DNA from 3 places in the Serratia sp. JSRIV002 genome. Region 3 is predicted to be linked to each of the others. Evidence: predicted binding sites of a transcription regulator. Region 3 holds the regulator's gene; each other region holds the start of a gene.
The links. The regulator PurR, encoded in region 3, represses purine synthesis genes. The targets are predictions, from matches to a motif close to CANGCAAACGTTTGCNTG.

Region 1 (6,967 bases), 2.0 Mb from region 3:
GGTATACCAGTTGAGGCAACACCTCAGTGGCTAGTTATAATCAGCGCAGTCCGGGCAAACGTACGGTAAATACGCATTTTGCAACCGTTTTTTGTCTGGTAAGGTTAGGCGCGGTAGATTACAACCAGGTACTGAAAAAGTGTTGAATCTTGGTACCCAGGTATATATAGTGACGCCCGCTTCGGCAGCCCGGCAATGGCTGACCGGTGCTGGCGCGAAATTTAGGCAGGAAGGTGGCATGTCTGCACAACCGGTAGATATTCAAATTTTTGGCCGCTCGTTAAGAGTCAATTGCCCGCCAGAACAACAAGATGCGTTGAACATGGCAGCAGAAGATCTTAACCAACGGTTGCAAGATCTTAAAGTTCGCACTAGAGTCACAAATACAGAGCAACTCGTATTTATCGCGGCATTGAACGTCTGTCACGAACTTGCTCAAGAACGCTTGAAAACGCGTGACTATGCGGCCAATATGGAACAACGAATTCGTATGCTGCAACAGACCATTGAACAAGCACTGCTTGAACAGGGTCGCATCTCTGAACGTCAGGATGCACAATTCGAATAACTTAAGTTGCTGGAGTTGAAGGCTCCGGCAATGAGTGAAAAATTTCTCTGAGATGTTTGCCAGCGGGCCAGTCCCCTGAGCCGATATTTAGTACCAACAGAATGTGATGATCCATGATCGGTGTGCATGCTCGGCCCGTCCGAGAAGCCTTAAGATTGTGACAGCACGTTCACCTTGAACCATGGGTTCAAGGGTTACAGCCTGCGACGGCATCTCGGAGATCCCTTCACCTGCGTTTTCAGTGTGTTAACTCACCACTTTTGGCGAATCTCACACTATGTCTTTGCAACCTCAGTTCGCTCAGCAACGCCAACTCATCCGTAACGAAATACGCCAACGACGTCGTGCCTTAACGCCCGCTCAGCAGCATGATTTTGCCCAGCAAATGGCCTGCAATATTGCGCAACATCCCCGCATTCAGGCGGCCAGAAGCATTGCGGCGTTTCTCTCTTTTGATGGCGAACTAAATACAGGCCCGCTGATCGAGCGACTGTGGCAACTGGGTAAACAGGTTTATCTGCCGGTGTTACATCCGTTCAGCCCCGGTAACCTGTTATTCCTGCATTACACCGCGCAAACACCTCTGGTGAGTAACCGCTTCAAAATCCTCGAGCCAGCGCTCGATGTCCGCAACGTCTTGCCGGTGTCGCAATTGGATGTAGTCTTGACGCCGCTGGTCGCCTTCGATTCGGCAGGGCAACGTCTGGGGATGGGCGGCGGGTTTTACGATCGCACCTTGCAGAACTGGCAACACATTGGCCCCTATCCGATGGGGATTGCGCACGATTGCCAACGGGTTAGCGCCTTGCCGGTGGAACAATGGGATATTCCTCTGCCAGAGATTATCACCCCGTCACAAACCTGGGCCTGGCCAGTCTCCGCATAGCAAAAGGCCGGATTGCTCCGGCCTTGATGTTTTCCGTCGGTTACCGACTAGAGCAGTAAGCGGGCGCGGATAGTCCCTTCGATCGCTTTCATACGTTGCAACGCGGCATCAGCACGTTCGGTTTCCGCTTCGATATCGATAACCACGTAGCCGATTTCCGAGCTGGTCTGCAGATACTGGGCCGCGATGTTCACCCCTTCTTCGGCGAAGATCTGGTTAATCTGCGTCAGGATGCCTGGACGGTTTTCATGAATATGCAGCAAACGGCTGGCGTTCGGGCCATGAGCTGGCAGCGATACCTCTGGGAAGTTGACCGCAGACAGCGTTGAGCCGTTATCGGAATACTTCGCGAGCTTGCCAGCCACTTCATCACCGATGTTCTCCTGCGCTTCCTGGGTTGAACCGCCGATATGCGGCGTCAACAGCACATTATCGAACTCGCACAGTGGAGAATTGAACGGATCGCTGTTGGTTGCCGGCTCTTCCGGGAACACGTCGATTGCCGCACCGGCCAGATGGTTGCTCGCCAAGGCGTTACACAGTGCCGGGATATCTACCACGGTGCCACGTGAGGCGTTGATCAGGATCGCACCTGGCTTCATCAGCGCCAACTCTTCGGTGCCGATCATATTCTTGGTCGACAGCGTTTCCGGCACGTGCAGCGTAACCACGTCGCTCATATTGAGCAGATCGGAAAGATGACGCACCTGTTGGGCATTACCCAACGGCAGCTTGTTCTCGATGTCGTAGAAGAACACCTTCATCCCCAGGCCTTCCGCCAGGATGCCAAGCTGAGTCCCGATATGGCCGTAGCCGATGATCCCCAACTTTTTGCCCCGCGCTTCATACGAGCCCACGGCCAGTTTCTGCCACTGGCCACGGTGTGCCTTGGCGTTGGCCAGTGGGATCCCGCGCAGCATCAACAGCAGCTCACCCAGCACCATTTCGGCCACGGATCGAGTATTGGAGAAAGGCGCGTTAAACACCGGAATGCCGCGTTTGGTCGCCGCTTTCAAATCAACCTGGTTGGTGCCGATACAGAAACAGCCCACCGCGACCAGCTTCTCTGCGGCCGCGAAAACTTCCTCGGACAGATGCGTACGCGATCGGATACCCACGAAGTGTGCATCACGGATCGATGCCTTCAGCGCTTCGGTGTCTAACGCACCTTTGTGATATTCGATGTTGCTATATCCGGCAGCACGCAGGTTATCTACGGTGCTCTGATGAACCCCTTCTACCAACAGGAACTTAATCCTGTCTTTCTCCAATGATACTTTTGCCATTTACCCGACCCTATAATCAGACTTCAGAAGCGGCTGTTTTCCCCTTTATACCCGTCATATTCCAAGCGACTGCTTGAAATCCAGAGGGTATAGCTTTCACATTACCGCCAGACCGGCAGCAACCCAAAATCAACAGCACGTCCCTCCAACATAACAAAAATAACGCGCCCGGCAATACAAACGATTGCCTGCCCGTTAGCACAAGGCTCAGCGATGTCGGTGCTTTCTGGTGGAAAATGCCATCGGGAAAGATTTAGGCAGAAGCTTAACGGAGGTTATTCACGGAATGTGACATATGTCACCAAATTCGTCGATTTTGAGAAAAGATATTTTAAGACAAGAATTATGCGTGGCGGGCCGTTAGCCCGTAAAAAGCGGCGAACCGGCTGAGGCTATGTCAGCAGACTCGCCGCTTTCATGGCCAGATTATCTGACCACTTTTTTTACGCCATCCGGCGTGCCGACCAGTGCAACGTCCGCGCCACGGTTGGCAAACAGACCCACGGTAACCACACCGGCGATGCTGTTGATCTTATTTTCCAGCGCGATAGCGTCAAGGATTTCCAGGTTGTGCACGTCCAGGATCACGTTGCCGTTATCAGTTAACACGTTCTGGCGATATTCCGGCAGGCCGCCCAGCTTGACCAACTCACGCGCTACGTAGGAACGGGCCATCGGGATCACTTCTACCGGCAGCGGGAATTTACCCAGCACATCAACCTGCTTGGTGGAGTCGACAATGCAGATAAACTGACGAGCAATGGCAGCAATGATCTTCTCACGGGTCAGAGCCGCGCCACCGCCTTTAATCATCTGCATGTGGCCGTTGATTTCATCGGCACCGTCCACGTAGATATCCAACGAATCCACTTCATTGCTATCGAAAACGTGGATCCCCAGGCTTTTCAGCTTGGCGGTCGACGCGTCTGAGCTGGATACCGCGCCTTCGATCTGGTGTTTGATCGAACCCAACGCATCAATAAAGTGAGCCGCGGTAGAGCCGGTGCCCACGCCCACGATAGTGCCAGGCTTCACGTATTCCAATGCTGCCCAACCTACCGCTTTTTTCAGTTCATCCTGAGTCATGATGTGCTCATTGCCTATGTACGAAAACGTGTGCGTATTATAGGGTAAATCACTGACGGCAACTTAGGCTAAAACACACTTATTTAACCTGACGCACATTTCTGCCCCTCCCTACGACGCCCGCGCTGAAAAGAGCGGCGGGATTTTTTCACCTGAGAAAGTGCAAAAATGTGGCATAGTGCCTGAATCAATTTACTAAAAGGGATCTTCTCTCCGATGAAACGCCCAGACTATAGAACGCTGCAAGCGCTGGACGCGGTGATCCGTGAGCGTGGCTTTGAGCGCGCGGCACAAAAACTTTGTATCACCCAATCGGCGGTATCCCAGCGCATCAAACAGTTGGAAAACCTGTTCGGCCAACCGCTACTGGTACGCACCGTGCCACCGCGCCCAACCGAGCAGGGTCAAAAACTGCTGGCCTTGCTGCATCAGGTCGAGCTGCTGGAAGAGGAGTGGTTAGGGAATGACAATGGGGTCGATACGCCGCTGTTGCTGTCACTGGCGGTCAACGCCGACAGCCTGGCAACCTGGCTGTTACCGGCACTAAAACCGGTACTGGCCGATTCCCCGGTGCGCCTGAATTTGCAGGTGGAAGACGAAACCCGCACGCAGGAACGTCTGCGCCGGGGGGAAGTAGTGGGCGCGGTGAGTATCCAGCCGCAGCCGCTGCCGAGCTGCCTGGTCGATCGGTTGGGCGCGTTGGACTATCTGTTCGTCGCCTCAAAAGCCTTTGCCGATCGCTATTTCCCCAACGGCGTGACCCGCTCCGCCCTGCTGAAGGCACCGGCGGTGGCATTCGATCATCTCGATGATATGCATCAGGCGTTTTTACAGCAGAACTTCGATCTCTCGCCGGGCAGCGTTCCCTGCCATATCGTTAACTCGTCAGAGGCGTTTGTTCAGTTGGCACGGCAAGGCACCACCTGCTGTATGATCCCGCATCTGCAGATTGAGAGAGAGCTGGCTAGCGGAGAACTGATCGACCTGACACCGGGCCTGTTCCAGCGCCGTATGCTGTTCTGGCACCGCTTTGCACCGGAGAGCCGCATGATGCGTAAGGTCACCGATGCGCTGCTGTCTCACGGGCATCAGGTATTAAGGCAGGATTAAAGGCGCGGCATAACACCGCGCCCCGGCAAGAGATTGCTTACTGTGCGGCGTTGGTTTTCAGCTCGAATACCACGTCCACCTGATCGTCAAAGTGAATACTTTGCTGTTCGTAAGTCTGAGCGGCATCGCTTTCCGGTGCCGCAGCAGCGGCCTTAAACATGCGCGCGACCGGCATCGGCTGGTAGTTGGCAACGTGATAGCGAATGCTGTACACCGGCCCCAGCTTGGCCTTAAAGCCCTGCGCTAACGAGGCAGCTTGCTGAGTGGCGTTTTCAATCGCTTTCTGACGTGCCTGCTCGCGATAAACCTCTGGCTTGGCCACCCCAAGCTCAACCGCACGAATTTCGTTCAAACCCGATTTCAGCGCACCGTCCAACAGCTCGTTGAGTTTATCCAACTGGCGCAAGGTTACCTGCACCTGGCGCACGGCCTGGTAGCCCTTCAGCTGCGATTCACCGGTTTTCAGATAGTCATATTCTGGCTGGGTCCGCAGGTTGGCCGCATTGATATCTTTCTTTTCAATGCCGTTTTTTTGCAGGAAGTCAAAATACTGCGCTACGCGCTCATCAACCTGTTTTTTCGCCTGGGCAGCATCTTTGGCAGAAACGCTGACTTCGATCGCCAGTGTGGCAATATCCGGGGTGGCGTCAACGCTGGCCGTACCGGAAGTGACCACATGCGGCCCTTCAGGTACTTCTGCTGCCTGCAGCGCCAGAGGTAACGTGCCTAATCCAATCATTGCGGCCATGGCCAATGCTTTAAGCTTCACAGTGTCTCCTTGAATGACTAAATGCTTACCTTCAAAGCTAACACATCCTGCCGCCCTTGGAATTCGGATTAGTGACAAAGGGTAGCGTTGTCCTGCAAAAAATTGAAAAATCGCATCACGGAAATTGCGTTTTCTGGTAGGAAAGGTACGTACGATCTGCGACAGACGAAGCAACGCCTCCATCCACCGATTACGCAACTCACTTAAATTGCATAAATAACCCCCATCGAAAGCTAAAACGTCATTGGCATAATGAGAAAGTATTACGGAGTTCAGCCAAAAAAGGTGGGAGCGGAATTCTTGAGGTTTTCATTGTGAGAATACCGATCAGGAAATCAGGCGAGAAACACACCCTTTAACCCGGTATTAACAGGATCAGAGTTTGTCACACCTTCATACTGAGCCTGTTTTAACTTGGATTTACTGATAATAAAAACATGTTGTTAAAAACAGTATTGACACAGTATCTAAAACCCGTAAATTAGGCATCAACAGCGGCACATAAAACAGCTCGCTGTTAATATAGAGCGCAAGCAGTATGTATTTTTAATAGGTTTTTTGTTTTTCTGCGATAAAGGCCACGAAATATTTTTGTATGGGATAATCGCAGTTGGCTAGAGTAGCAGGCTCACGCGATAACGTTTTAAGGCCATGTAGTCAGTCTCTACAATCGCAAAGTATGTATGTTAACGCGATGGTGTAAGGCTCTGATTTATAGCTTTTTGATGTTGCGTGTTGTTGAAAGAATGTTATCGCAACGAAAGTAAGGCCACGCATCAAGTACTTTATATCGCGAGGGGAGATGTACTGGTTTAACCTGCTCAATCTTTCATATTTCTTCGGATTAGTAGGCGTTATACATCAGTCAGTATAGGGAGGATGATATAGCTATCTTTTATCACCCAATATTATCTGTGATAAACAAGTGCATTTAGAGTAGTACCAAAATCAGTAGTATCAAGTTATGTAAGTTGATTCATGTTAAATCTTAAGTTTGTAGTACCCTAAAAGCCCTGACTGCAACGGTCGGGGCTTTTAGCTTTCATGGTTCAGCCAAGCTTCGTGTTCCGTACATACAGCCATCGAAAAGATAAGGCGCGGTACACGTGTGAAAAAAGTTAGTGAAGTTAATGCTTGCAAAATTAATCAGCACGTGACTATTATGGCTCATCGGTTTGGAACACAGACCTTATGAAAGCAGTTTTAGTAAAGCAGTCCTCAGTCCAAGTGCTATCCATAGATATCCTTCTTCATGAGCCTCC
Region 2 (6,967 bases), 1.3 Mb from region 3:
GGATTTACCGGTTTTATGATTGATGGCACCTTTGGATATCAACAGATTAGCAACATCAGTAAACCCATTTTCACAGGCACCACTGAGAGGACTGGCGTCAATTTTTGGATTTTCGTTCTTCGCCACCACATTTATATCCGGGTTAAACTGCAGAATGTATTTTACCACCTCAAGTCTTCCATCCACTGCGGCGACCATAAATAAAGTTTCACCATCTTGCTCGACAGCATCCCAGTCGACATCCCCCTTTAAGCGCTCATGAAGATATTTTACAACCTCCGCGTTTTTCCCCATGACGGCTGATTTGACCGAATGATAAACATCGGCCCTATCCGTTGCTCGAATATCAGCACCCTGTTCGGTAAGATACTTAACCATATCCAAATAACCAATAAAGGCAGCCCATCCTAAAGCGGTCTGTCCCAGAGAGGCCTCATCCTTCGCTTCCAGATTCTGCCCGGCCGCCACCATTCTTTTTACCTCTGACAAATTTCCCTGTTTAACTGCATCGAACCAGGCTGCATCAGGGCCTTCTGACGGTTTCTCATAAAAGATACGATGTGACAGCAATTTATCATTGGCGATTTCATGCATCTCTTCATAGCTAAATCTAAATTTTGATAAATCAACTGCAGATTTATTTTCCTGAGCATGTAAGCCAAGGGGTAAAAATGTAAAAAAGGCGGCTGTAAATATAATATTTTTTAAGTTCATAATTAACTCCATGTAATATACTTAATTTGAGCGCATTCCTAAACAATAGCTCATCCAACATATCCGTTATGTGCCGTTCTTATAAAGATTAAAGATACTAGTATTCCCACAAAATAATCACAACGCATAATTTTGCACAATAAGTTCAAAAAAACTGATTAGCTATAACGATTTATGCAGGGGTGTTTTTAAGCCACCCGCTTGGCGAAAATGAGATTTGATGGGTAAACCAAAGGAGAGATCCTAGTGGCAAGGACCCACTTGTAAAAAAGTGGGTCCTTGGTCTGGTGTTATTACTATTTACTTACGACGCCAGCTAGTCCCCTGCGGGCCATCTTCCAGCACGATATTCATCTCGTTCAACCGATCGCGAGCGGCATCTGCCAGCGCCCAGTCTTTGGCGGCACGCGCGTCGTTACGCTGTTTGATCAACGCTTCAATCTCTGCCACTTCCGAGTCGTCCGCTTGCGCGCCACCTTGCAGGAACTGTTCTGGTTCCTGTTGCAGCAGGCCCAAGACTTTGGCCAGTTTACGCAGCTCTGCCGCCAACCCATTCGCCGCCGCCATGTCTTCGCTCTTCAGACGGTTTACTTCACGCGCCAGGTCGAACAACGCGGAATAGGCTTCCGGGGTGTTGAAGTCGTCGTCCATGGCTTCACGGAAACGCGCTTCAAAGGCTTCACCACCAGCAGGTTTGGCATCAGCGTCGGTGCCACGCAGCGCGGTATATAAACGCTCCAGAGAGGCACGCGCCTGCTTGAGGTTCTCTTCGCTGTAGTTCAATTGGCTACGGTAATGGCCAGACATCAGGAAATAACGCACGGTTTCGGCGTCGTAGTAGCCTAGCACGTCACGGATGGTAAAGAAGTTGTTCAATGACTTGGACATCTTCTCTCTGTCGATCATTACCATCCCGGAATGCATCCAGTAGTTGACGTACGGGCCATCGTGTGCGCAGCTGGATTGAGCAATCTCGTTCTCGTGGTGCGGGAACATCAGATCGGAACCACCGCCGTGAATGTCAAAATGGGTGCCTAGCTGTTTGCAGTTCATGGCCGAGCATTCAATATGCCAGCCAGGACGGCCTGGACCCCAAGGTGATTCCCAGCTTGGTTCGCCCGGCTTGGACATCTTCCACAGCACGAAGTCCATCGGGTTGCGTTTTACATCGTCGATTTCCACGCGCGCACCGGCTTGCAGTTGCTCCAGATCCTGACGGGAAAGCAGGCCATATTGTGGATCGCTATCGATGGAGAACATCACGTCGCCGTTGCTGGCCACATAGGCATGATCGCGTGCCAACAGGCGTTGGGTGATCTCGATGATTTCTTCGATATGATGGGTGGCTCGCGGCTCCTGATCCGGGCGTTCGATCAGCAGCGAATCAAAATCGGCGTGCATCTCTGCCAGCATACGCGTGGTCAGTTGATCACAGGTTTCACCGTTTTCTGCCGCACGACGGATGATTTTATCGTCCACGTCGGTCACGTTACGCACGTAGTTCAGCGAATAGCCGAGGTAACGCAGGTAGCGCGCTACCACGTCGAAAGCAACAAAGGTACGCCCGTGGCCGATATGACACAGGTCATAAATGGTTACCCCGCACACGTACATACCGACTTTACCGGCATGAATGGGCTTAAATTCCTCTTTTTGACGACTCAGGGTATTAAATATCTTTAGCATCAGGGCTGTCCGTGGTGTGCGTGATAACAAACATATCCGCATATTGAAACCCGAAGGCTGTTCTATTGCAAGGTCAAGCCCAAGGATTGCTGAATTGATCGGCAGAAAATTGCGTGGGATCGGAATTAACCTGATCCAGACTAAGATAACAACACGTGTATTTCTGCCGCGAAACTGCCACCCTAGCCACTGCTGACTGATTAATTGAGATATGTTATAAAGTCGGTCTGATTGCTCACACGCCTTCCTATGTGACAGCTCATTTCATCTTGCTAGGACTAAAACTATGGTTACTTTCCACACCAATCACGGCGATATCGTTATCAAGACCTTTGCTGACAAGGCACCGGTTACCGTTGAAAACTTCCTGAACTACTGCCGTGAAGGCTTCTACAACAACACCATCTTCCACCGTGTCATCAACGGCTTTATGGTTCAGGGTGGTGGTTTTGAACCTGGTATGCGTCAGAAAGACACCAAAGCAACCATCAAGAACGAAGCTAACAACGGCCTGAAAAACACCCGTGGCACCCTGGCAATGGCTCGTACCAACGATCCACACTCTGCCACCGCCCAGTTCTTCATCAACGTGGTAGATAACGACTTCCTGAACTTCCGTGCTGAAAACTCCCAGGGTTGGGGTTACTGCGTATTTGCCGAAGTGGCAGAAGGCATGGACGTGGTCGAGAAGATCAAAGCGGTAAAAACTGGCCGCAGCGGCATGCACCAGGATGTACCGGTTGAAGATGTCGTGATCACCAGCGTTACCGTCAGCGAGTAATCGCGGCTGCATGAGCACGCTGTTCATCGCAGACCTGCATCTATGCGTACAGGAACCGGCAATTACTGCCGGTTTTCTGCGTTTTTTGCAGCGTGAAGCCGTTCACGCCGATGCGTTATATATCTTGGGCGATCTGTTTGAAGCCTGGATTGGCGATGACGACCCCGAGCCGTTGCATCGCGAAATTGCCACCGCACTCAAGGCGTTGCACCAGGCCGGAGTACCCTGCTACTTCATTCACGGCAACCGCGATTTCCTGTTGGGTAAGCGCTTTGCCAGGCAGAGCGGCATGATCCTGCTACCGGAAGAGCAAGTCGTCGAGCTGTATGGCCGCAAGATCCTGATCCTGCACGGTGATACCCTGTGCACCGACGATCAGGCCTATCAAGAATTCCGCAAGAAAGTTCATAACACCTGGATCCAACGTGCTTTTCTGGCTCTCCCCCTGCGCTGGCGCTTGAAGATCGCCGCTAAAATGCGTGCTCGCAGCCAACAAAGCAACCAATACAAATCCACCGCGATTATGGACGTTAACCCGCAGGCCGTTGAGCAGGCCATGTTGCGCCACAACGTCCACTGGATGATCCACGGCCACACCCATCGCCCAGCAGTCCATCCGCTGGCATTACCAAACGGTAAAGCCCATCGCGCGGTGTTGGGAGCCTGGCATACACAAGGCTCAATGATTAAAGTCACGGCAGATGCCGTGGAACTTATCGAGTTCCCCTTCTAGGCCGTTTTCCAGCTTTTGATGGTAAAAACCGTCGACGCAACCGTTTTCCTCTCCCTGTACCCATGATATGCTCTACGCCCTCATACGGCCTGCCAGCCGACGTTTGTCCACATCACAGGAGCCATGCACTCATGGGAGCCACCGCTACTTCAGCCGCCAACGCTGGGGTTAAAATCGCAATCGTAATGGGTTCAAAAAGTGACTGGGCCACTATGCAGTCCGCGGCCGAAGTTCTGACCACGCTGAATGTCCCGTTCCATGTCGAAGTTGTCTCCGCCCACCGCACGCCGGACAAGCTGTTCAGCTTTGCCGAACATGCCAAGGCCATGGGTTTTGACGTGATCATCGCCGGTGCCGGTGGTGCTGCGCATCTGCCAGGCATGTTGGCGGCCAAAACGCTGGTTCCGGTGTTGGGTGTTCCGGTGCAAAGCGCTGCGTTAAGCGGTGTCGATAGCCTGTATTCCATCGTGCAGATGCCACGCGGCATTCCTGTGGGGACGCTCGCCATCGGCAAAGCCGGTGCGGCCAACGCCGGGTTGCTGGCAGCACAAATCCTGGCGCTGCACGATGCCGGACTGGCACAGCGGTTGGCACAGTGGCGTCAGGCACAGACCGACGAGGTGCTGAACCATCCAGACCCACGGGAGGATGCATGAAGCCGGTTTGCGTACTGGGTAACGGCCAGTTAGGGCGTATGCTGCGCCAGGCCGGTGAGCCGTTGGGCATTGCGGTTTATCCTGTCGGTTTGGATGCCGAGCCGGAAGCGGTGCCCTATCAAAACGCGGTGATCACCGCAGAGATCGAACGCTGGCCAGAAACCGCCCTGACCCGCGAGCTGGCGACACACAATAACTTCGTCAACCGCGATATCTTCCCGCGGCTGGCCGATCGCCTGACGCAGAAGCAACTGCTCGATCAACTTCATCTCGCTACCGCACCTTGGCAATTGCTGGCAAATGCTGACGAATGGCCTCAGGTGTTTGCCACCTTGGGTGAGTTGGCGATCGTTAAACGCCGCGTGGGTGGTTACGACGGCCGCGGCCAGTGGCGTTTGCGCCCGGGCCAAGAGGCTGAGTTACCGGCGGATAACTATGGTGAATGCATCGTCGAGCAGGGGATTAATTTCTCTGGCGAAGTATCGTTGGTGGGTGCCCGTGGTCACGATGGCCTGTCGGTATTCTATCCGCTGACCCACAACCTGCACGAAGAAGGCATTCTGCGTACCAGCGTGGCGCTGCCACAGCCCAACCCGGCGTTGCAACAGCAGGCCGAGCAGATGTTGGCTGCGATCCTCGATGAGTTGAACTACGTGGGTGTAATGGCGATGGAGTGCTTTATCGTCGGTGACAGCCTGTTGATCAACGAACTGGCTCCGCGTGTCCACAACAGTGGCCACTGGACGCAAAATGGCGCTTCCATCAGCCAGTTTGAACTGCATTTGCGGGCCATCCTGGGGCTGCCGCTGCCTAAGCCGGTGGTGAATACCCCTTCGGTGATGGTCAATCTGATCGGTACGGCGGTTAATCAGCAATGGCTGGCCCTGCCGCTGGTGCATTTGCACTGGTATGAGAAAGAGGTGCGTGAGGGGCGTAAGGTGGGTCATCTGAATCTCAACGATCCCGATGCGGCCTCTTTGCAACAGGCGTTGCAGGCATTAGCGCCGCTGCTGCCAGCCGAGTATCAAAGTGGCTTGGCCTGGGCACAGCAAAAGCTGGGATAATCCGTTCACAACTGCAAATTAAGGGTTCAGCCACGCTGAACCCTTTTTTATTCGCCGCTTACCCTTCGTAGCTGCGAAACAACGCCCGGCCGCGCAGCAGGCGCACGCCAAGCCAGCCGCCACACAGCGAGAGCAGCAAGGCACTCAGCAGCGGTAACGCCCACCACAGCACCGGCGTAGGTGCCCACGGGAAGTCGAACACCTTGGTCTGCAACAGCCAAAGCGCCGCTTCTGCCCCCACCGCCGCCGCGATCCCGGCCACCAGCCCAAGCAACGCAAACTCGCACCACAGCGTACCGCGCAACAGGCGTTTACCTGCGCCTAGCGTGCGGTAAACCACCAGCTCCTGCCTACGTTGCCGCATCCCTACCTGTACCTGTGCCAGTAACAGCAGACCGCCGCAGATCACCACCAGCACCACCATCACCTCCAGCGCCCTGCTCACCTGCTGCAACACGCCGCCGACCTGCTTGAGGATCGAACCGATATCCAGCAGGCTCAGGGTTGGGAACTGGCGGTTGAGCTGGGTCAGCACCTTGCCGTCACCGTCATAGCGGAAGCTGGTCAGCCAGGTTTGTGGCTGGCCGTCCAATGCACCCGGCGGGAAGATAAAGTAAAAGTTTGGCTTCAGGCTTTCCCAATCCACCTGCCGCAGGCTGGTGACTTTAGCGCTGAACGATTGGGTATCGCCGCTGAACGTCAAGGTATCGCCCAGCTGGATCTTGAGCCTGCCGGCGATCCCTTCATCCATCGAGACCTCGCCGGTTTTCGGCGGCCAGGAGCCTGCCGTCAACGGGTTATGGTCCGGCAGATCGCGTTGCCAGGTCAGATTCAGTTCACGGTTCACCGCCTCGCCACCGGGATCGTCTTCATGCACCCGCTCCGTCGCCACCTGCTGGTTAATTTCCGACAGGCGTACACGCACGATGGGATAAAAGGTTTCCTCATGCAGCTGATGCTGTTGCAAGAAGGCTTTCACCTGTGGAACCTGTGCCGTGGTCATATTCAACAGGAAATAGTTCGGGCTGTCTGGCGGTAACTGTTGTTGCCAACGATCGAGCAGATCGCCACGCAAGACCAGCAGCAGGGCCAGTAACATAAACGACAGCGAGAACGCCGCTAACTGGCTGATCGTCACCCAAGGCTGATGCAACAGACGATTCACCGCCAACCGCAGCGCCAGATTTTTCAGCGTGATGCGCCGCAGCAGCAACAGGCTGCCCCAGCCTATTCCCCCCAGCAGCAAGGCCAGCACCACCATACCGGCCAGAATGGCCCACAGTAGCGTACTTGCCCCCATTAATACCGTCAGTAGCCCGACCACAATCACCGC
Region 3 (6,967 bases):
TACCACCGTAATTGCCTTCGTCGAAGATCCAGACGGCTACAAGATCGAACTGATCGAGAACAAGCATGCAGGTCACGGCCTCGGTAACTGAGGTTTCTCCAGGGCGCGCCATGCGCCCTGCTTTCTATCTCCGCTGCACCAAGACAAGAAATTTGTCATAATGCGCGCTGAATTCGCTAAAGATAAGAAACTGATGGCCGAAAAAAGTGATCTTAACGCCCTGAGTGGCCGTTTCCGTGGGTTTTATCCCGTTGTTATTGATGTGGAAACCGCCGGGTTTCATGCTCAGACCGATGCGCTGCTAGAGATTGCCGCCGTCACGCTGAAAATGGATGAAAATGGTTGGTTACAGCAAGATGAAACGCTGCATTTTCACGTAGAACCGTTTGAAGGGGCGAACCTGCAACCGGAAGCGCTGGCCTTCAACGGTATCGATCCACATAACCCACTGCGTGGTGCAGTGAGTGAATATGATGCGCTGCATGCGATTTTTAAAGCCGTGCGTAAAGGCATTAAGGATCAGGGCTGTAACCGGGCGATCATCGTGGCGCATAATGCCAACTTTGATCACAGTTTCCTGATGGCCGCCGCCGAGCGCGCCAGCCTGAAACGCAACCCGTTCCACCCATTTGCCACCTTTGATACCGCTGCGCTTAGTGGGCTGGTATTAGGGCAGACGGTGCTGGCCAAAGCCTGTATCGCCGCCGGTATGCCGTTTGATAGCAGCCAGGCACACTCAGCCCTGTATGATACCCAGCAAACCGCCCAACTGTTCTGTGAACTGGTCAACCGCTGGAAACGTCTCGGTGGCTGGCCGATTGCCAACGTTGAATCGCAATAGCTTGCTGGCAAACTGACAGACATAAAAAATCGGGCGGCACTGTTAAAGGTGCCGCCCGATTTTATTGGGTAAAACCCTGCGCCATTAAGGCTGCTGGTCTTCCTGATCTTTATACTTTTCGGCCGTTTCTTTGATCAACGGCTGCAGTTCACCACGCTGGTACATCTCGATGATGATATCGCAGCCGCCAACCAGTTCACCATCGACCCACAGCTGCGGGAAGGTTGGCCAGTTGGCGTACTTTGGCAGCTCAGCGCGGATGTCCGGGTTTTGCAGAATATCAACATAGGCAAAACGTTCGCCACAGGCTGAAAGCGCCTGCACGGCCTGAGCAGAGAAACCGCAGCTTGGCAATTTCGGTGAGCCTTTCATATACAGCAGGATCGGGTTGGCAGAAATTTGCTGCTGAATTTTTTCAATCGTCGTCATTATTGCTTCCTCAAGCCACATCATGGCTACAACATGCATCACACTAGCTATTGTAGCGGCAGGACCGGTGCCAAGAAAACGCCATCTTTTGCAGGGACATTCTCTGATTGCCTTAGCAAAAGCGGCGGACACACCGAACCGGTTAAAACATAGCCCCAGAATAACATTTTTAATCGGGACGTTTCACTATTATCTTTGCCCTGCGCAATGCCGGCGAGCAATAAGCCAACCACATGATCTCTGTCGCTTTTTTAGGCGCCAGGCGTTTGATTTTGCAACAATAAAAATGCCATTAACGTTTTCTCACAATATGGATTAGTATTTATGAGATCCACGCTGTTTTATAGGGTGAATTTCGGGAATACTGTGACTCATTCGATTTCTGTTTCGGAGCCAAGGTTGGTAACGTCGATATGCGGTTAATTATTACACTTTTTGTGCTGCTATTTACGCAGCTCTTCTTCAATTTGGCGCACGCTGCGCCACAGGCACGTGTTTCTGCCGAGCAGCGCAAGAGTCACGTTAATGAAGCCCGGCCAGACGACCGCAAGAAAAAGAAAGCGGAGAAAGCCAATAAAAAAGTGAAGGCAGCCACCCCTCCGAAAACGCTAAAAACCAAACCAGCAACGATAAAGACCGCAAAAAAAACCACCAGCGTTAAAACCAAAAGCCAGGCAACCAAAACGGCCAAGCTAAAAGTAACTCCGCCTAAAAAAGGCTATAAAAAAGGTTATGGTCGCCATCGTGAAGAAGGCAAAGCTACGGCAAAATTGGCTGGCCGCGAAAAGCCGTTGAAACTTTCCGCCGCTCACAAAAAACGTTATCAGCACGCCAAGCAGACCGCCATGGCCAAGCTGATGGGGCAAATGGGTAAGCCCTACCGCTGGGGTGGGTCTTCACCTGGTACAGGCTTCGACTGCAGCGGGCTGATTTATTACGCGTACAAAGACGTGGTGAAAATTAAAATGCCGCGTACCGCCAACGAAATGTACCACCTGCGTGATGCAGCGCCGATCAAGCGTAATGAGCTTGAGAAAGGCGATCTGGTGTTCTTCCGCATCAACAACCGTGGCACCGCCGATCACGTTGGCGTCTATCTTGGTAACGGTAAGTTCATCCAGTCACCGCGTACCGGTGAAGAAATTCGCATCAGTCAGTTAGATAACGACTATTGGCAAAACCATTACATTGGTGCCCGCCGCGTAGTGACCCCTACCACCATCCGTTAACCTTTCACGGCTGAGCTAACTGCTCGGCCGTGCTCTCTATCACCCGCTGCAACTTTAAACAATCAGTCACTTGGCACACTTTGGATGTTCTTTTCGCTCGGAAAGTTGTTAAGATTAATAACCATAACAAAAGTGGTGCAATTGCGTTTTTCCGCCCTCGGCCCCTTAGGCCTGCAGCGTCGGAGAGGCGTATTGTCTATAAAAGGAGAAAGCAATGTCGTTTGAATTACCTGCATTACCATACGAGAAAAACGCTCTCGAACCGCACATTTCCGCAGAAACGCTGGAATACCACTATGGCAAGCACCATAACACCTACGTGGTTAACCTGAACAATCTGGTGAAAGGTAGCGAGTTCGAAGGCAAATCCCTGGTCGAGATCGTCAAGACCTCCACCGGCGGCGTGTTCAACAACGCCGCTCAGGTCTGGAACCACACCTTCTATTGGCACTGCTTATCACCGCAAGGTGGTGGCGAGCCAACGGGCGCAGTGGCAGAGGCCATCAATAAGTCATTCGGCTCCTTCGCCGCCTTTAAAGAGCAGTTCACCGATGCCGCCGTGAAAAACTTCGGCGCGGGCTGGACCTGGCTGGTGAAAAAAGCGGACGGTAGTCTGGCGATCGTCAGCACTTCAAATGCGGCAACCCCGCTGACCGGCGCAGACGTTCCGCTATTGACCGTTGACGTGTGGGAGCATGCTTACTATATCGACTACCGCAATGCGCGGCCAAAGTACCTGGAAAACTTCTGGGCGTTGGTGAACTGGGCGTTCGTGGCAGAAAACCTGGCTTAACGGCGGGTAACTAGCTAATAATAAGGCGCGGCATCAAGCTGCGCCTTTGTTTTTCTGCTGCGGATCAGTTCAATGCGGCAATAAAACTGAAAGCAATAATCATTGCCAAAGCACCCACGGTGGTGAGTAATGACATCTTCAAATTGGTATCCATATACAACTCCCTCTCAGATTGGCTTTTCCAGAGCATAAGCCACACAGTTTATACGTCAAATCATTTTCCCACAGTTCGTGATTAAAATCTTGTTATGATTTCCCCGCTGATAATTACCGATTAGCTCTTCCACTTTTCTTCAATATGCGACAAAATCCGCAGTTCACAACTGCGTACCGATAAACTGCCCCTCCCTGTTCAAGCGATTTACGACTTCAGCACTAAAAACTCAGTTTTCGCTTATCTGGGGAAGGATCTACGCAGGCAAACGATTAACATCATACTTACATGCTGTAACATGTGGGTTTAGGAGTCATTTTTTACATGGCAACGATTAAAGATGTGGCCAAACGCGCTGGCGTTTCTACCACTACCGTTTCGCACGTTATCAATAAAACGCGTTTCGTCGCCGAAGATACCAAAACGGCCGTTTGGGCCGCCATCAAAGAGCTTCACTATTCACCTAGCGCCGTGGCCCGCAGCCTCAAGGTCAACCACACCAAATCGATCGGTTTGCTCGCCACCTCGAGCGAGGCCCCCTATTTTGCCGAAGTGATCGAAGCGGTGGAAAACAGCTGCTACAGCAAAGGCTATACCCTGATCTTGTGTAACTCGCACAATAATCTGGATAAACAGCAAGCCTATTTGGCAATGCTGGCGCAAAAACGCGTCGATGGCTTGCTGGTGATGTGCTCAGAATATCCAGATCAGCTACTGGGCATGCTGGAAGATTACCGTAACATTCCCATGGTGGTGATGGATTGGGGTACCGCGCGCGGAGACTTCACCGATACCATTATCGACAATGCCTTCGAGGGCGGCTACCTGGCAGGCCGCTACCTGATCGAACGTGGCCACCGTGACATCGGTGCCATTCCTGGTCAACTGGCGCGTAATACCGGTGGAGGTCGCCACCAGGGCTTTCTGAAAGCCATGAAGGAAGCCAACATCGAAGTGCGCGAAGAATGGATCGTGCAGGGGGATTTCGAGCCTGAATCTGGCTACAAAGCCATGCATCAGATCCTGTCGCAAAAGCATCGTCCAACCGCCGTTTTCTGTGGCGGCGATATTATGGCCATGGGGGCGATCTGCGCCGCCGATGAGCTGGGGTTGCGTGTACCGCAGGATATCTCGGTGATTGGCTACGACAACGTGCGTAATGCCCGCTACTTCACCCCGGCGCTGACCACCATTCACCAGCCGAAAGAGCGCCTGGGCGAGATGGCCTTTACCATGCTGTTGGATCGCATTATCAGCAAGCGTGAAGAATCGCAGGTGATTGAAGTGCATCCAAAACTCATCGAGCGCCGCTCAGTTGCCGATGGTCCTTTTGTCGATTACCGCCGTTAACTCCTGTTGGGGCGCTGCAATACTGCGCCCGATTAAGCACCCGACTCCTCTTCACTGAGCCATTCCTGATTGAGCGTTTCGCTGTCGCCCAGATAGTCCAACAGCCAGGCCATGGCCGGAGACTGGGCGTTTTGCTGCCAGGTCAAGCAGCAGGCGCTAGGCGGGAAAGGCTCATGCAGTGGTAATACCACCAGTTCGCCACTTTGTACCAACGGCAATACCCGATGCGCGGGTACCATGCCCACACACAGCCCGGCACGCAAACAATCTACCGCCGAAACCCAGTCCGGCACGGTCAACCGCCGCTGGTTGTCCAACGACCAGGTCACACGCTTGGGTAAATTGCGCGAAGTATCTTCCAACAGCAACGAGGGATAAGGTCGTAGCTGATCGTCTCGCAGCTTTCCTTGCAAGGCGGCCAGCGGATGTTTAGCATGGACTACGCAGAGCCAATTCATAAAGCCCATATCGCGAAAGGCAAAACCGCCGCCTACCGGTACCGCCCGTGTTGCACCAATAGCCATCTCAGCGCGGCCATCGACCAGCGCATCCCACACGCCGTTGAAGACTTCCGGCTGTACCATCAGTTCCACGTCGGGGAAATGGCGATAAAAATCCAGCACCAGCTGGCGGCTGCGCTGGGGTTTGACGATCAGATCGACCGCAATCCGCAGTTGCCCGCGCCAACCGTTGGCCACCTGCTGACACTGCCGTCGGGTATCGAGCATTTTTTTGATAACAACTCGCGCCTCCTTAATAAACAGCGCCCCCGCTGGCGTGAGTTCCACATCGCGGTGACGGCGTTCAAACAAAGGCACTGCCAGCCATTGCTCCAGTTGACGCACCGTATAGCTCACAGCAGAAGGAACGCGGTGCAACTCCTGTGCCGCCGCGCTGAAACTGCCGGTCCGCGCTACCGCATCTACCACATCGAGTGAATATTCAGACCACATATGTTTGCCTTCAAATTTTTTAACAGCACCTTGCAAATATTACCGTTTCACAAGCAGAGATCCAGCCGTATACACTTGCCGGCGCTTCAAAACCTGCGACAACATAATTTTAACGAGAAATAGCAATGCGAAATTTTGGATTTATGTTCTACCTGGCCGGCCTGAGTATGTTGGGCTATCTGGCTACCGATATGTACCTGCCTGCCTTTGGCGCAATGCAGCAGGATCTGCAAATCTCCGCTGGGGCGATCAGCGCCAGCCTGAGTATCTTCCTGGCAGGCTTTGCCTTTGCCCAGTTGCTGTGGGGGCCGCTGTCCGACCGTATTGGCCGTAAGCCCGTGTTATTGATTGGCCTGGCGCTGTTCGCAATCGGCTGTCTCGGTATGCTTTGGGTCGAGAACGTGGCACAACTGTGGTCACTGCGCTTCATTCAAGCCATTGGCGTCTGTTCCGCCGCCGTCACCTGGCAGGCGATCGTGGTCGATCGCTACCGCGATGGCAAAGCCAACCGCGTTTTCGCCTCCATTATGCCGCTGGTCGCCCTCTCTCCGGCGCTGGCCCCACTGCTGGGTGCCTGGTTGCTTAACCATATGGGATGGCGGGCCATTTTCGCCGTGCTGCTGGGGATCACCGCCCTGCTGCTGATCCCCACCTTGCTGCTGAAAGACCGGAGCAGACTGGTCCCTTCCGCCGATAAAAAGCCCAGCCTTGGTTTTATGCAGATCTTGAAATCCCCGGTGTTCAGCGGCAACGTGATGGTTTTTGCTGCCTGTTCTGCTGGCTTCTTCGCCTGGCTGACGGGTTCACCCTTTATCCTCGGCGATATGGGGTATAGCCCCAACGATATTGGTCTGAGCTATGTGCCGCAAACGCTGGCTTTCTTATTGGGGGGTTATAGCTGCCGTAGCGCCTTAAATCGCATCTCTGGCAAAACCTTGCTGCCGTGGTTGCTGTTAGCTTACGGTGTCAGCATGGTGGCGTTGTATCTGATCGCCACGCTAAGTGAGCCAACGTTGACCACTCTGCTGATCCCGTTCTGCTTTATGGCGTTAGTAAACGGTGCCAGCTATCCTATTTTAGTAGCCAATGCGTTGATGCCCTTCCCCAACAACAGTGGCAAAGCTGCTGCGCTGCAAAACACGCTGCAGTTGGGATTATGTTTTATCGCCAGCCTGTTGGTTTCGGCATTTATCGCCCAACCGCTGTTAGCCACGGCTA

Region 1: serA (phosphoglycerate dehydrogenase) is a predicted target of PurR. The motif match lies at 2,914-2,931, and genes of this name have one in related genera.
Region 2: purE (5-(carboxyamino)imidazole ribonucleotide mutase) is a predicted target of PurR. The motif match lies at 3,948-3,965, and genes of this name have one in related genera.

Annotation. Positions count from the first base shown of each region.
Region 1 covers NZ_CP074143.1:4,842,141-4,849,107, forward strand. The annotation lists gene zapA (cell division protein ZapA) at 239-568, shown strand; RNA gene ssrS (6S RNA) at 610-793, shown strand; gene KGP26_RS22755 (5-formyltetrahydrofolate cyclo-ligase) at 846-1,454, shown strand; gene serA (phosphoglycerate dehydrogenase) at 1,502-2,740, opposite strand; gene rpiA (ribose-5-phosphate isomerase RpiA) at 3,167-3,826, opposite strand; gene KGP26_RS22770 (LysR family transcriptional regulator ArgP) at 4,043-4,936, shown strand; gene KGP26_RS22775 (oxidative stress defense protein) at 4,974-5,705, opposite strand.
Region 2 covers NZ_CP074143.1:1,504,905-1,511,871, reverse strand. The annotation lists gene KGP26_RS06860 (ankyrin repeat domain-containing protein) at 1-714, opposite strand, end outside; gene cysS (cysteine--tRNA ligase) at 1,015-2,400, opposite strand; gene ppiB (peptidylprolyl isomerase B) at 2,687-3,181, shown strand; gene lpxH (UDP-2,3-diacylglucosamine diphosphatase) at 3,192-3,914, shown strand; gene purE (5-(carboxyamino)imidazole ribonucleotide mutase) at 4,046-4,570, shown strand; gene purK (5-(carboxyamino)imidazole ribonucleotide synthase) at 4,567-5,634, shown strand; gene ybbP (putative ABC transporter permease subunit YbbP) at 5,693-6,967, opposite strand, start outside.
Region 3 covers NZ_CP074143.1:2,836,211-2,843,177, reverse strand. The annotation lists gene gloA (lactoylglutathione lyase) at 1-91, shown strand, start outside; gene rnt (ribonuclease T) at 161-841, shown strand; gene KGP26_RS13415 (Grx4 family monothiol glutaredoxin) at 926-1,273, opposite strand; gene KGP26_RS13410 (C40 family peptidase) at 1,684-2,499, shown strand; gene sodB (superoxide dismutase [Fe]) at 2,714-3,292, shown strand; gene KGP26_RS13400 (YnhF family membrane protein) at 3,357-3,446, opposite strand; gene purR (HTH-type transcriptional repressor PurR) at 3,771-4,796, shown strand; gene punR (DNA-binding transcriptional activator PunR) at 4,829-5,749, opposite strand; gene punC (purine nucleoside transporter PunC) at 5,875-6,967, shown strand, end outside.